One region of the Macrococcus psychrotolerans genome, then DNA from elsewhere that is predicted to be linked to it. Evidence: predicted binding sites of a transcription regulator. Region 1 holds the regulator's gene; the other holds the start of a gene.
The links. The regulator CtsR, encoded in region 1, represses protease genes until heat stress. The targets are predictions, from matches to a motif close to ATGGTCAATAAAGGTCAAACA.

Region 1 (8,620 bases):
CAATTTCTTTCAATTGATCTTTCTCCAATTTATGGAATACGATGATATCATCAATTCTGTTTAAAAACTCAGGGCGGAATTGTTTCTTAAGCTCATCCATCATCGTTTTACGGATTGTTTCATAATCCTGAGCTGCAGTCTGCCCCCCGAACCCAACAAATTTATTATCTTTAATTTCTTGAGCTCCGACGTTACTCGTCATAATAATAACCGTATTTCTGAAATCTACCGTACGACCTTTCGAATCTGTAAGACGCCCATCATCGAGTACTTGTAACAGAATGTTAAAGACATCTGGATGTGCTTTTTCTATTTCGTCAAATAAGATAACTGAATAAGGTTTACGACGTACCTTTTCTGTTAATTGACCGCCATCATCATGACCTACATATCCTGGAGGAGAACCTACCATACGTGAGACGCTATGTTTCTCCATAAACTCACTCATATCTACGCGAATCATCGCATCCTCTTCACCAAACATTGCCTCAGCTAGTGCTTTCGCAAGTTCTGTTTTACCTACACCAGTAGGTCCTAAGAAGATAAAGCTCCCAATCGGACGTTTCGGATCTTTAAGACCAGCACGTGCACGACGCACAGCTTTAGAAATAGATGATACGGCATCAGCTTGACCAATGACACGATTATGCAAGATTTCTTCCAGGTTCAATAGCTTTTGTGATTCAGTTTCTGCAATTTTAGCAATCGGAATACCTGTCCATTGCGCTACAACATTGGCAATGTCATCTGCAGTTACTGAAGTATTGTTTGAACCTTGTGTTTTTTGCCATTCTTTTTTAGTTTCTTCTAACTTTTTCTCAAGCTGTGTCTGTTTATCACGTAAACTTGCTGCCTGTTCGAACTCTTGAGAATGTACTGCAGCGTCTTTTTCATTCTTCACTTTTTCTAATTCCGCTTCAAGCTCTTTTAAGCTTGGAGGTGTTGTATAATTGCGTAAGCGTACTTTAGAACCTGCTTCATCGATTAAGTCTATCGCTTTATCTGGTAAGAAGCGATCTGATATATAACGATCACTCATCTTAACTGCAGCTACAAGTGCTTCATCAGAAATCTTAATTCTGTGATGTGCTTCATAACGGTCACGCAACCCTTTTAATATTTCTATTGCATCTTCTACATTCGGCTGATCCACTTGAACAGGTTGGAATCGACGTTCAAGTGCTGCATCTTTCTCTATATATTTACGGTACTCTTCCAATGTTGTCGCACCAATACATTGTAACTCACCACGTGCAAGTGCAGGCTTTAATATGTTAGAAGCATCGATTGCTCCTTCTGCACCTCCAGCTCCAATTAAAGTGTGTAATTCATCGATGAATAAGATAATATTACCTGCCTGATGAATTTCTTCCATCACTTTCTTAAGACGCTCTTCGAATTCGCCTCGATATTTAGTACCAGCAACAACAGTACCCATATCTAAACTCATTACACGTTTTCCTTTTAATGTTTCTGGCACTTCATTATTGATAATTGCTTGTGCTAATCCTTCTACAATCGCCGTTTTACCTACACCCGGTTCCCCAATAAGCACAGGATTATTTTTTGTACGACGACTCAACACTTCAATAACACGCGTAATTTCAGCACTACGCCCAATCACTGGATCTAGTGTGCCATCTTTTGCAATGACTGTTAGATCGCGCGCAAGTTCATCAAGTGTCGGTGTATTTTGTGATTTTGAAGCATTCGTATCTTTGCCTGTCATCTCAGGACTACCAAGTAACTTCACCACTTGAGATCTTGCTTTTGTAATGTTTAAGTCAAGATTCGCTAGTACGCGTGCTGCAACTCCTTCATTTTCACGGATTAAACCAAGTAGAATATGCTCTGTCCCTACAAAGTTATGATTTAATTTACGTGCTTCATCAAGTGATAATTCGATGACCTTCTTAGCGCGTGGTGTATATTGTATTGTGCCACCCATGTCTGTACCATGACCGATAAGTTGTTCTACTTCAGATACAACTTTATCTTCTGTGATATTGTAAGCCGCTAAGACTTTTGCAGCGATACCATCAGGCTCTTTTACAAGACCCAACAATAAATGTTCTGTTCCAATGTTGTTGTGATTTAAACGAATCGCTTCTTCTTGTGCATGTGCAAGTACTCTTTGAGCACGTTCTGTTAATCTACCAAACAATATAATTCCTCCTTATAGATGCGTTCGTAGCATCTCTGCTCTTTTTTCTTCTATTGTGCCTTGTGTATCATATACGGTATCTAAAAACGGTGCTTGAATTGCTACCATAAGTTCGTTAAACCTAAACGGAATATTGATGATATCCATATCAATTCCAAGCTTTACTTCACTTAGACGAAGGCTTGCTTCTTCTACTGAAATCTTACGGCTGTATTTCAAAATACCTAAACTACGATAAATTCTATCAATAGTTTCAATATGATCGTAATTATTCATTCGTTTGCGCATATTGAGTTCTTCCTCAATAATCTGTTCGACAACTTGCTGAAGATCTTCAATAATACTTTCTTCATCTTTACCGAGTGTCAACTGATTAGATACTTGGTATATATGACCTAATGCTTGTGTCCCTTCTCCATATATACCACGAATCGTAAAACCAAAACGATTGATAGCTTGAGCGATTCGATTCATACGATTCATAATAGAAAGTCCTGGTAAATGGAGCATTACACTAGCACGTAGACCTGTTCCTATATTAGTAGGACATGTCGTTAAATATCCATAATGCTCGTCAAAGGCCATTGTTAACTTTTCATCTAACCGCTTATCAATATCTTGAGCACGCATATATAACTTCTGAAGAGATAAATCTTTACCGAGCACTTGTATTCTGATATGATCTTCCTCATTTACCATAATGCTCTCTGATTCATCATCGTTAATATAGACGGCACCACCGTTATTATCCAATAATTCTTTACTCATCAAATGCTTTGCGACAAGCATTAAGCGCTCTCGTTCAGATATTTTGCTCATCTTTATTTCTTCATAATCATGAAGCACACTCCCCACCGCTTCAATAACACGTTCTGCATCTCCCTCACTAAACATCATCGGATGCACAAAACCTTCTAAGTTACGCGCCAATCTGATTCTAGAACTCAAGATGACCGGTTCATCTTTACCACTTTGCATCCAGTCGCTAAGTTCACTTTGAAGGTGTTTACTCAACATGAGTATCACCACCTTCCTTTAATACTTTTATTTCGTCTCTTACATTTACAGCTTCTTCAAAGTTTTGTACTTCTATTAATTGCTGTAGTTGTTCTTCCAGTGCTTCAATACGCTTTTTAAGTGCAATCTTTTCTTGAGACTTAAAAGGTTGCTGTCCGACATGTTCCAGATTACCTGCTTGAACTCTCTCTATTACTTGAGGGACATATTGACTAAATGCGTCGTAACATTCACTACAACCAAACTTGCCGATATGCAACGCCTCTCTTAGTGAAAGACCACAGTTAGGACATTTATCAGGATGTGTTTGAAATTCTCCGCTATTAAGTAAATGTTTCAATAGCTGATTCATCGAAAATTCTTCTTCATAAGCCATACTGTACCTCCTAGTTGTATTGGATGATTGCAAGTACATTTTGTAATATATTCGCTCTAATATAATCACGGTACGGTACTTCCATCCTTAAAGTATCTCTGTGAATCGTTGACATGATCAACTTCTTCTCTCTTAATGTAATCAATTCGTTATCATATAGACCCGCAATAATGCGCTCAGCGTTTTGCTGGGAAATCTGCTTACTTGTAAGCTCTTTAAGATGATTTAAAAAAGCTGACTTATCGTTTGATTCAATCTTTGTAATACGGATATAGCCACCGCCACCACGTTTACTTTCGATTTGATAACCATGTTCATTTGTAAACCTTGTTTTAATGACATAATTTAACTGTGAAGGTACACAATCAAACTTCTCTGCAATATGGGCACGCTTAATTTCCACGACGTCATCTGTCGCTTCTTCAAGCAGTTGCTTTAAATATTGTTCAATTATATCCGACATATTGTGCATGACATCACCCACCTTTGACCTTCTTTGACTTTATTATATTTTGATTTGTCATTTAGTGCAAACAATATGTTTATCTTTCATATTTGAACATCTGTTCAAAATGAAATTAAAATTTGTTTAGCGCTTTCATAAATTATATAGTATGATATGTATAGTTAAAATTAATATTAAAAGGAGCGATATTATGAACTTTATAATAGGTATTATCGGACTTATTATCTTCTTGTCTCTCGCATGGATCATGAGTTCGGATAAAAAAGGCGTAAGATGGCAATATATTGGTATCATGCTTGTAATTCAATTCATACTTGCTTTCGTCTTGCTAAAAACAACAGCTGGGATTTGGCTCGTTACACAACTAGCAACTGGATTTGGTTATTTACTTAAGTATGCAGCAGAAGGTGTATATTTTGTATTCCCAGGTGTTAAAAATGATGGCGTAGCTAATTCATTTTTCTTTGATGTATTGTTACCAATCACTTTTATTTCAGCATTAATAGGTATCCTTCAATATTTAAAAATCTTACCTTTTATCATCAAATATTTAGGATTAGTTATTTCTAAAGTAAACGGGATGGGCAAACTTGAATCCTTCAATGCAGTAGCCGCAGCAATTCTTGGGCAATCTGAAGTATTCATTTCATTAAAGAAGCAACTACCGTTTATACCGAAGCATAGGCTGTATACTTTAACAGCGTCGGCAATGTCTACCGTTTCGTTATCAATTGTCGGAGCTTACTTTCAGATGATTGAACCACGATTTGTTGTTACAGCCATCGTACTTAATTTATTTGGTGGATTTATTATCGCTTCAATCATCAATCCTTATAGAGTATCTGCTGAAGAAGAAGATGCGGTGATTATGACTGAAGATGAAAAGAAACAATCATTCTTCGAGATGCTTGGCGAATATATTCTTGATGGATTTAAAGTTGCTATTATCGTTGCAGCAATGTTAATCGGTTATATCGCCTTAATTGCAATGCTTAATGGAATCGTCGAGGCGTTTACACCAGGCGAAATGAACTTCCAGACTATACTTGGGTATTTGTTTGCACCTCTTGCATTCTTAACAGGAATCGCTTGGGACGATGCGGTTCGCGCAGGATCTATTATGGCGACTAAACTCGTTTCGAATGAATTTGTTGCAATGCTAGATATTCAGTCCATCGTTAAAGGAAAGACTGGCGAATTATCAGAACATGCGGTCGGAATCGTTTCTGTATTCTTAGTATCTTTTGCTAACTTCTCATCTATCGGTATTATCGCAGGGGCTATTAAGTCACTTAACGATAAGCAAGGTGATGTGGTCGCTAGGTTCGGTCTGAAATTATTATACGGCGCTACACTTGTATCATTCATTTCAGCAACAATTGCAGGTTTCTTTATATAAAAGATAAGTGGACTGTTTCATAAACAGTCCACTCTTTTTTATGATAATATTGATTGTTTTGTTCCTACAAAATTCGTCTCTAATTAATTATATGTCAATATTTCTGATACATCATATCTTGAGGATGGATAATGTTCTTTAGCTGCAATTCCAATTGCGATGAACATTACAGGTGTGTATCGTCCTCCATCAATATTTAACGCTTGTAATACCGCTCCTCTGTCAAAACCACCAATTGGATTTGTATCGAAGCCATAATCTTTTGCGACAAGCATAAACTGCATTGCCGCCATGGCAGAATCCATCATTCCTTGAGTATACATAGATTCATCTGGCGTCTGATCCAGAAGCTGTTGAATCACCTTCGTATTTTCATCTTTTATATTTTGATCCATATATCCTTCTTTTACATTTTGCTGCATAATTCTATCTAAGTCATTTTTATGGTTATTATCCGATAATACTAGTACAAAAGCTGAGCTTGTATCTAATTGACGCGTATTAAAATGAACGTGATTTCTTATTGCCGCTTTCGATTCATCGGATTCTACTACAACAAATCTCCAAGGTTGTAAATTTAAAGAAGACGGTGCCTTCGTTGCTAAAGTAATCATTTCTTCCATTATTTCATGAGGAATTGTGATATCTGGATTAAACTCTTTTATTGAATGACGTGATTCGATTGCTTGTTTTAATGATAAGTCTTTCATGTAAGATACTCCTTTTTTATAATGATTGATTATAACATGCATCTGAAATGTCACAAAATGAAAAAGCCTACATTTTTCAAATGTAGCCTTTTTACAAAAATATTATTTCATTACCATTTCTTCTATAAAATATTTCATGATTTTAAAATCTTCAGTAAGTTCCGGATGAAATGATATACCGAGATATTTCCCTTGTTTGACTGCTACCATCTTATCGTCTACTATGCTCAGTACTTCCACTTCTGGCCCAACAGACACAATATGTGGTGCACGGATAAAAACTGCATTTACTCGATCTTCAATACCCTTAACATCAAGATCAGCTTCAAAGCTATCGACTTGACGCCCAAATGAATTACGTTCAACTGTAATATCTATCTTCCTTAAATGACCTTCCTCATAACCGACGATATCATTTGCAAGTAAGATTAACCCTGCGCATGTGCCATACATCGGTAATTCACTTTGGCGTAACGTTTCAGTAAAGCCATATAGATCCATCAGACGACGCATCGTTGTTGATTCTCCACCAGGCAATACTAATCCATCGATATCTTCTAGTTGTTCTACACGCTTTACAGGTAAACCTGTATGACCTGCTAGTTCAATATGATGAATATGCTCTCTTACAGCACCTTGCAATGCTAATACACCAATCTTCATATTACCAGCCACGTTCCTGCATTCTTTCTTCTAAAGAAAGCTTATTAATATCTAAACCTTTCATCGCTGCTCCTAACTCTTTAGAAAGTTCACCGATTAATTTATAGTCTTGATAATGTGTTGTCGCTTGAACAATTGCTTTTGCAAATTTTTCAGGTGATTCTGATTTAAAGATACCAGAACCTACGAATACACCATCAGCTCCTAGCTCCATCATTAATGCTGCATCCGCTGGTGTAGCAACACCACCTGCTGCAAAGTTCACAACTGGTAACTTACCTAAAGCTTTAATCTCTTTTAATACCTCATAAGGTGCGCCTAAAAGTTTAGCTTCCGTCATAATTTCATCATCGTTCATTACAGATAGTTTACGCACTTGTGCATTTACTTTACGTAAGTGACATACAGCTTCAACGATATTTCCTGTACCAGGTTCACCTTTTGTACGTAACATCGCTGCTCCTTCACCGATACGACGCGCTGCTTCACCTAAATCACGACATCCACATACGAATGGTACTGTAAATTCATCTTTCTTTAAATGAAACTCTTCATCTGCTGGAGTTAATACTTCTGACTCATCGATATAGTCAACGCCCATTGCTTCTAATACACGTGCTTCAGTAATGTGACCAATACGACCTTTTGCCATAACAGGTATAGATACTGCATTCATTACCTCTTCAACGATACGAGGGTCAGCCATACGAGCAACGCCGCCTGCTGCACGAATATCACTAGGCACACGTTCTAATGCCATTACAGCTACTGCACCAGCAGCTTCAGCAATTTTTGCTTGTTCAGCGTTGACAACATCCATAATAACGCCGCCTTTTTGCATTTCTGCCATACCACGTTTAACTTTATCTGATCCTACGATTTTACTCATTAATATACACCTCATATTCTGAATTTACACTACAATTACTAATGTATAATATTATCTGATATTATAAAAGTATCAGTTATTAATAAAATAAAGGGGTCAGTTTCATGGAGATACTTACATACAAATTCAGTGATCAAAAATATTTATATACGCAATTATATGAAAACATTAAAAGAGATATTTTATCTGGCAAATTAAAACATAAAGAAAAACTCCCTTCGAAACGTAAACTCAGTACACATCTGAACTTAAGTGGAACCACAATCGAGATCGCATATCAGCAATTACTGGATGAAGGATATATATATTCAGTACCAAAAGTAGGTTTTTTTGTAGAAGATATTCAGACGATAAATATAGCACCTGAAAGTAAATCAGACATGCCAAATCATCATCATAAACAAAGACAGTTATCTCTTAAAATAGAAGACAGTCACATAAAATCATTTCCATTTCACAAATTCAGAAAGTACGCACGAGATGCATTTGAACAAGAGCAATATCATTTACTGGAACTTGGTGATGTTCAGGGAGAAGAAATATTGCGCAATGAAATTAGACGCTATCTATATCATTCTCGCGGAGTGAACTGCGAAAATTATCAAATCATTATCGGCAGTTCTACAGAACAGCTGTTTACCCTCCTTACTAAAATATTAGGTAACAGCTCATATATATTAGAAAACCCTGGTTACCCACTCATTCGAAAAGTATTACAAAGCGAACACAAAGACTATCAGTATATCGATGTTGATGAAGAAGGACTCATCGTTTCATCACTTCCTGAAGATGTTGAAATTGTGCACGTTACACCAAGTCATCAGTTCCCAACAGGTGTCGTACTCAGCGCAAAGCGCAGAACTGAACTGATTAATTGGTCAAAGCAAAAACAAAATCGCTATATTATTGAAGACGATTACGATAGTGAGTTTAGAT
Region 2 (8,620 bases), 960 kb from region 1:
AACTTATAACGAGCAACATGTATCAGCTCAAACAAGGCATGGATGAATTCACAACGAAGAACTATTATAATGAAGAAACTGTGACAATTCCACTGAACCCAAGAAAATCACCAGCAGAGAATGCACAGTATTATTACAAACAATATAACCGTCTAAAAACACGTAAAGCACATGCTGCTGAGCAAATAAAGGCGACTCAGGATGAAATAGCATATATAGAGACGATTCAGATGCAGCTGGATCATATTTCTGTAGACGATATCGATGATATCCGTACAGAGCTTGCAGAGCAAAACTTGATCAAGAAAAAACATAAAACAAAACAATCCAAAAAACAGCAGTCCTCTATCGATTATTACTTATCGCGTGACGGCCAAGAAATTGTGGTCGGCCGCAATAACCTTCAAAATGAATACATTACGCATAAATTAGGGCGTAACAACTATCTATGGTTTCATACAAAAGATATTCCAGGCAGTCATGTCGTAATTCTTGATAGCAATCCAACAGATGGCACAGTTGAAGATGCTGCAATGCTTGCCGGCTACTTCTCAAAAGCACAAGGTTCTTCTAAAATTCCAGTTGATTATACAGAAATCAAGCATGTGCATAAACCAAGCGGTGCTAAACCCGGATTCGTAACGTATACCGATCAGAGTACTGTCATGGTTACACCTGAAGAAGACTATGTCGAACATTTAAGAAACAGCTATTTAAATAAGGAAGTACCAAATTAACTGTTAATTTGGTACTTCCTTTTCATTTTTTACAAAAAAAGAGCAGGGACCAGATTACTTAGTAATCTGGTCCCTGCTCATGCTCATCCTAATAATTATTCTTTAACCATTAAACCATCTTCTGTTTCATTCAGGTCGATGGTCACCTGTTTTACATCAATATGATCTAAATAGTAATCTGTAATAGAATCACGTACTTCACTTTCGATCAATCGACGTAATGGTCTTGCACCTAAAGCCTGATCATAGCCATGCTCGACTAACCAGTCTTTCGCACGTTCTGTCACTTCCATATCTATTGATTTACGTGCAACTACCTCCTGCACATCATGTAACAATAGTTCTACAATTTGTTTCAAATCTTCTTTAGCTAAATGCTTAAATTCAACAATCGCATTGAAGCGGTTTAAGAATTCAGGTCTGAAGTATCCTTTTAACTCTTCATAAATGGATGTGCGTTCACGGTCTTCACCAAACGATGCATTACTTGTTGCTATTATTATCGTATTCTTAAAGTTTACCGTATTACCCTGACCATCAGTCAGAGCGCCATCATCTAATACTTGTAGCAGCAATGTGAGAACCTGAGGGTTTGCTTTTTCAATTTCATCTAATAAGATAACTGAATATGGATTACGACGTACTTGTTCAGTTAATGTATTCGAGTTGTCATCATATCCAACGTAACCGGCAGTTGTACCGATCATTTTAGAGACAGCTGTCTGATCCATATATTCACTCATATCCAGACGGATCATCGATTCAGTCGTACCAAATAGTTCTAAAGAGAGTTGTTTAGCAAGCTCTGTCTTACCGACACCTGTTGGACCTACAAACAAGAAGCTGCCGATTGGACGATTACCATCATCAAATCCTGCACGATTACGTCTGATTGCTTTCGCAACAGCTTGAACAGCTTCATCCTGACCGATGACTTTACCTTCAAGTCTGGATTGCATATGTTTTAGACGCTCAATTTCATTATCATCCATCTGAGAAACGGGCACACCTGTCATGCGTTCTACAGTAGCAGACACATCTTCTTTTGTGACATGATTACTTTCCACACCGGCTGATAATTTGTCTTTTAAAGCTTTAATCTTCATCTGCAATTCCTGCGCACGATTAAAGTCTTCCTGCTCGACTGCCTGCATCTTATCAGCTTCGAGCGTTTCAATTTCTTTTTCAGTCTCTACTTTGTCTACAACCGTATTACGGGATGAAATATGCGCTGCTGTAATATCCATCAAATCAATTGCTTTATCCGGTAGCATGCGGCCCGGCATATATTGAATAGATAAATCAACGATTGTTTCTATCACCTCATCATCAATCTTAACATGATGGTGGTTTTCATAATTTTCCTTAATTCCTTTTAAGATTTTAATTGTATCTGCTTTCGACGGTTCATTCACAACGACTTCATTAAAACGACGAGCAAGTGCCGGATCTTTCATTATGTTATTGCGATACTCGTCCTGTGTTGTTGCACCGATAATAGATATCTCACCACGACTAAGCGCTGGTTTTAATATATCGGATAAACCTTTGCTTCCAGAGTCTCCTCCAGTCGACCCACTGCCAATAATCTGATGAATTTCATCGATGAATAATACTACATTCCCTTGCGCTTTTACTTCTTCAAGTAATTTCTGTACATTCTCTTCAAACGCACCACGATACTGAGTCCCCGCTTCAAGCGCTGACACATCGATTGAAATGATTTCCTTATCCTTAATCGAAGCTGGTACATCCCCTTTTACAATTGCCTGGGCAAGACCTTCAACGACTGCAGTCTTACCTACACCTGCTTCACCGACTAGTATCGGATTGTTCTTAATTCGACGACTTAATACTTCAGCAGCTTGACGAACTTCGGATTCTCTACCTATAACGGGATCTAATTGGTTGTTTCTTGCTTCTTCTGTCAAATTTCTTCCTATCTTATTTAAGAAACTATCGCTCGTTTGTTTTGAAGTATGAGGTTGATGTTGATGTTGTTGTTGCTGCATCGCATCACTCGATACTTCCTGTCCGTTAATATAGAACTTGCGTGAGACCTGCCCTTCATTCATTTCATTAAACATTCTATTAAAAATCGCATCAAAATTATTATCAAAAATACCATTATTCATATTAAATCACTCCTATATTCAATTTTAATCGTGCTAACAGAAGTTTCTTATCACTTCTGTAATTACATTATACACCAATAGTCAAAGATAGTCAAATATAATTTTGATTATCTTTGACCAATTGAATTCATATTTTTATTGTGTTAAATAAAAATAATTATATTTTTAATTGTAATTAATTACATATATTAACATGAAGAAAAATGAAAGAAGCTGCTGCGATTTATATAAAAATAAAAATCTTTACTTAAGGTTTATTTTGAAAATTAATTTCCAATTCATATTTAGATTATTAAATTTATATCCCTTTTTATTTGTATTATCGAATTGATTATGTTTTAATATGTGCTGTTACAGACATAGTACATTTCAACAAATATTACGAGAACATTTCAACGTTGTAATGAATTGTTATGTAGCTGTAACGCACAGACATATTAATTGTGTTAGTGTATGTAGTGTCACTTAGCCAAATGAATCTTACTTTGATTCAGAATATTAATTAAACAAATTACTGGAGGATTTTATATAATGAAAAAAGCAATTATGACTTCAACATTAGCATTAGCATTAGGAGTAACTGGTGTTTCAGCTTCTCAAGCAGATGCATCTACGGAAACAGCAGAAGCAAATCAAATCAACAAAGCTGAATTAGCAAACTTAGCATTAAACAACCCATCAGCTTTAAATGAAAACCCTGTACACGAAGGGGCTTATCACTATGAATTCACTAAGGATGGCTATCATTTTACCTTTGATTCAAATGGTGCGCACTGGACTTGGGAATATAACCATACTGGATCAGCAGATTCAGAAGCATTCAGCTCAGTAGCGAATAACAACTTCAAACAGGAGGCACCTGCTGTACAAGCACAGGCTCCTGTAGCAAAGACACCTGCTCAAACGTATGTAGCACCTAAAGCGCAGACACCTGCTCAAACATATGCAGCACCTAAAGCGCAGAACTATCAAGCACAATCAACATATAAAGCGCCAGCTCAAACACGATCAGCAACTTCACCAGTAAGTGTTAACTCACATTTACAAGCAATTGCTCAACGTGAATCTGGCGGAAATATCCGTATAATTAACCCAACTTCTGGCGCAGCAGGTAAATACCAATTCTTACAATCTACTTGGGATTCAGTAGCTCCAGCTGAGTGGAGAGGCGTATCTCCAGCATCAGCACCTGAAGCAGTCCAAGATGCAGCCGCTGTTAAGTTATACAATACAGCTGGTCCATCTCAATGGGTTACAGCTTAATCTTAAGAAATAAAAAATGAATGTGCCGTTTGGCACATTCATTTTTTATTTCTTAAGATATTCAAAAATTCGTTTTGCGTTATCTGTATTATCCATATTACCTCTCCAAGTTTGTGCACCTGGACCATATCCATAGACGTTTACATCTTCTCCTGTATGGCCATTCGTTGTCCATCCTGTGTAGCTACGTTTGTTAACTGTCGCTTCAATTGCATCCTCAATCTTTTCATCATCTTTTTTAGCAACAGCTTCTTTTATGGCTTTCATTTCAGCAGCTTCTAATGCAAATCCAATATTTTCTGTGATTATTTTATCTATATTTGCATCTTTTTTCAGCAACGCTGCGCTCAAATATTCAGGAGTATGCTTCATCTGTTTGATAGGATCAACAAGGAAGTTATATTCTCCACCTTGTCCCATCGACATTCCACCTGTAGAGTGATCGGCAGTTGCAATGACTAACGTATTACAGTCTTTCTTCGCAAAGTTAATCGCTGTCTGGAAAGCTAAGTCAAAATCCTTCATTTCGCTCATCGCACCTGTAATATCATTTGCATGTCCTGCCCAGTCAATCTGAGATCCTTCAACCATCAGGAAGAACCCATCTTTATCACCGCTTAATTTTGTCAAGGCAGTTTCGGTCATATCTTTAAGTGACGGCATACTTTCATTTCGATCTATCATCTTCGGCATCCCACCTTGTGAGAACAGACCTAGAATTTGTTGATTCTTAGATTGCGCTGCTTTTGTCAAAGAAGCTTTATCTGTGACATAGCGATATCCATCTTTTTGGAATGCTTTGACTAAATTTCTATCCTTACGTTCAAAGTATTCTTTACCGCCACCGAGCAGTATATCTACTTTGTGCTGTCCATTTATCATTTCATCATAATAATCATCAGCAATTTGCGGCATATTCTTTCTAGAAATGTCGTGTGCCCCAAATGCTGCAGGAGTCGCATGTGTAATCTCACTTGTCGCAACTAAACCCGTAGCTTTACCTACTTCCTTCGCCTGCTCAAGAATAGTCTTTACTTCTTTCTTCTGTTTATCAACAGCGATTGCATTATTATAAGTTTTAGTACCGGCGCTCATCGCTGTCGCTGCAGATGCTGAATCTGTAATATTCTCATGATCATCATCAGCAATTGTGCGTTGTGCACCTAGTAAATAATGGTCGAAAGCAACTGGATCTAATTCATGTGTCTCTTCCTTATCTTCCATGTATCGATATGCTGAAGTATAAGAAGGACCCATGCCGTCACCTATCATAAAGATAACATTTTTTGGTTTCTGTTTATTGCCACATTGAACGACCTCTGATTTTACACCATTATTTTGTGGCAAAGGTTTTCCTCCCGCAAATGCAGTGGTCGGTGCAATTGCAGATAAAATTGTAGATACAGCTAATGTTCCAGCTGTAATATAACGAAATCTAGTCATTAATATTCCTCCAAATGTAAAAGAAATTTTTATTACTTGTTTAGATTAACAATCAATTATTAAGAGATTATAATACCTTTGTAAATAATTTATTAAGGATTAATAAATATATGTAAATAAAAATGGTTGAGACTAAAATCGTCTCAACCATTTTTATTTATTCACTTTATCAAAGTTGTCTTCGAAAAAATAACGCGTAAACGCATCAAATGGCCATATACGCAGAGCTACTTTACCCACGACATCGCTTTTATCAATAAGTCCTAATTCTCTTCTACTATCAAGGCTGACTTCCCGATTGTCTCCTAATACCAGGTATTTACCTTCAGGAATCTTCTTATTACCGTCCGCATTTACTAACATATCTACAGTAAAATCATCCGTCAGCTTTTCATTCGTCTTGTTCTTGCGATTTTCTTTCAAATAATCTTCCTGAATATACTGTCCATTTATATAGAGTTTATCATTCTTATATTCAACCGTATCGCCAGGCTTACCAATCAATCGCTTTATATAGTCATTTTTAGTATCTGTATGAAAGACAATAATATCTCCACGATCAATGCTACCTGTCTTTGTCGCAATCTTATTGATAATCACGCGCTCTTTATCCTTAAACGTCGGGAACATAGAGTCACCATTGACTGCATACGTTGCAAATAAAAATGTATGTACGATATAGAAAACGACAAGTGCAACAAGTATTGATATGATCCATTCTTTTATCTCTTTTAACATATGTTATCTCCTTATTTCAAAATTCTATGCTATTATACCATTAATAATATATAAAAAGATAATGTCATACTGCCATACTTTAGATGTATAAACCAATTATATAAATTCTGATTTCCTGCGCAGAGGATAAGATTTAAATATACGGCTTCCTACTAGCCCAACAATTAGACAGATTACCGCAATAACGCTACCCCATCCAATAATCTGAAGTGGTTCGTTAAAGCCGAACATCACTAAAAATCCAGCTAGAGGACTCGCTGTTCCAGGTGCATCATTAATCATTCCAGAATGTGCAATAACCATACCCGCAAGTGCACCACCGATAAAGTTACAAGAATAGATCGGTACAGGATTTAAGGATATAATATCTGCCTGTGATAACGGTTCGATGCCAACAGCTAAGATAGAGGCACGATCTCCTAACTTTAATTTATAGAACATCGTTGAATTAATAAACGCTGAACTGAATGATACCATTGCAGCAATCGCCATCGGTAACCCTGTCAGACCAAGTAGTGCTGTTAGAGCCATCGAACTCAGTGGTGCAGTTCCTACAACCGTAATAATACCACCAAGCACAAATCCCATAACCAGCGGACTCGCATCTGTAGATTGCTGTATCACTTCACCAATTTTAATTAGCGTATTATTTACTAATGGTGTAACAAGCATTGCAAGCATACGTGCAAGCGGCGCGATAATAATAATTCCTACAATTAGATCAACACCTTCAGGCACATATTTTTCAGCATATTTCATAACATAACCAACGACATACCCTGCAACGAACCCGGGTAATAAATCAAGGCCCCCACAACTTGCTGCTATAATGAGTGCATAAACGGGAGATACACCAATAGATAAAGCAACTAAACCAGCTGCTGCTACACCACCGAGACTTCCGGCTGTATCTCCTAATTCTTCTAGAAACTTTATTCCGAATATATTTCCACCAACGTATTTCTGAAACGCCTCGACAAGAAATGTTGCAATCGCGGCATTCGCTAATGCCCCCATCGCCTTCATACCAGATGGTGCTTTATACGTAAATAACGTAAACAGCACAAGGACAAGGAGTAAGAAACCTGTTCCAATCAAAATATCCACATCAACAATCCCTTCCTGTTTTTATAATATATATATGTGTTCTTATTATAGTAACAAAAAATAATCGATTGTTGTCGTATACATTTCACACTTTTCGAAATTTTCTTTTTAAATAAATAATAAAGAAGAAGCTAAGCATCCGCTTAGCTTCTGACTTTAACTATTCTAACATTACAACTTACTTCACTGGAATGTCCCAATGTGCTTTAAATTCACACATCTCCCAGAACATATACTCGTAGTAGCTTGTTTTAACAATAATCTCCTCTAAATCTGCAAGTACACGCTCCGGCATACCTTCAGCAAGCTCATCCATCAGTGCAATTGCATCATTCATAAGTTCCGTAAATGCTTCCCCTGAATATGTTTCAATCCAGTCACGATATGGATTATTATCATCTAATGCGCCGTCCTGCTCCGCTAAATGATTCCCGATATAGTTATAACTCCATGCGCACGCAAGCAGACACGCCGTAACATGTTCGGCACCACCACGCTGTGCATGGTTCAGCATATAGCTCGTATACGCTGTATTCACTGATGCCGCTTCAGTTGCTTCTGATTCACTTTCAGAAATGCCAAACTGTTTCGCATAGCTGCGATGTAAATCCATCTCCATAAACAACGTACCATGCAGCAGTTTAGAGAATATGCCCATCACACGCAGGTCAGGTGCCTTCGCACTCCCGATCGCCATTAATTTAGCATAATCAATTAAATAAACATAATCTTGTTTTAACCAGAACTGAAACTTTTCCTTCTCAAGCGAACCATCACCTAGCCCCTTAACGAAAGGATGTTCCAGATAAGAAGCCCAGATCGGTTCGACACGCTTTAATATGCGCTCAGTAAACATGTTATTCCTCCTCAATAAAAAATGCCTATACGCAGGTATAGGCATTAAGCACTTCCCTACGCTGGTATAAACCAAACAGGTTCAAAGGGTCGGATTACTCCTCTCAGCACGAATGCACCCCTAGTGACATTTTTTATTTTTATTTGTAGTATAGTATAATCGTATCATATTAAATATTTATCTCAAGTCATTATAATCATAATCACTATCGGTATTATAGGAAACACAATAATCATAAATGCGATAAACCATGCAGCTGGTCTTGCCATATTGAGTGTCATCCCAAATTCAGATAATTTTGGTACCCACACGTTATCATCTTCTTTATTATAATAAAACAG

Region 2: the regulator CtsR is predicted to act here: its motif matches at 2,950-2,970, upstream of QA539_RS04395 (ATP-dependent Clp protease ATP-binding subunit).

Annotation. Positions count from the first base shown of each region.
Region 1 is NZ_CP124591.1:1,935,454-1,944,073, forward strand. Features, by position in the region: gene QA539_RS10150 (ATP-dependent Clp protease ATP-binding subunit) at 1-2,167, opposite strand, end outside; gene QA539_RS10155 (protein arginine kinase) at 2,177-3,181, opposite strand; gene QA539_RS10160 (UvrB/UvrC motif-containing protein) at 3,171-3,557, opposite strand; gene QA539_RS10165 (CtsR family transcriptional regulator) at 3,568-4,029, opposite strand; gene QA539_RS10170 (NupC/NupG family nucleoside CNT transporter) at 4,214-5,422, shown strand; gene QA539_RS10175 (nitroreductase family protein) at 5,506-6,132, opposite strand; gene pdxT (pyridoxal 5'-phosphate synthase glutaminase subunit PdxT) at 6,235-6,795, opposite strand; gene pdxS (pyridoxal 5'-phosphate synthase lyase subunit PdxS) at 6,797-7,684, opposite strand; gene QA539_RS10190 (PLP-dependent aminotransferase family protein) at 7,789-8,620, shown strand, end outside.
Region 2 is NZ_CP124591.1:860,836-869,455, reverse strand. Features, by position in the region: gene QA539_RS04400 (Rqc2 family fibronectin-binding protein) at 1-737, shown strand, start outside; gene QA539_RS04395 (ATP-dependent Clp protease ATP-binding subunit) at 833-2,872, opposite strand; gene QA539_RS04390 (transglycosylase family protein) at 3,404-4,135, shown strand; gene QA539_RS04385 (alkaline phosphatase) at 4,181-5,578, opposite strand; gene lepB (signal peptidase I) at 5,732-6,316, opposite strand; gene QA539_RS04375 (PTS sugar transporter subunit IIC) at 6,413-7,423, opposite strand; gene tenA (thiaminase II) at 7,602-8,279, opposite strand; TPP riboswitch at 8,316-8,411, opposite strand; gene QA539_RS04365 (DUF1648 domain-containing protein) at 8,462-8,620, opposite strand, start outside.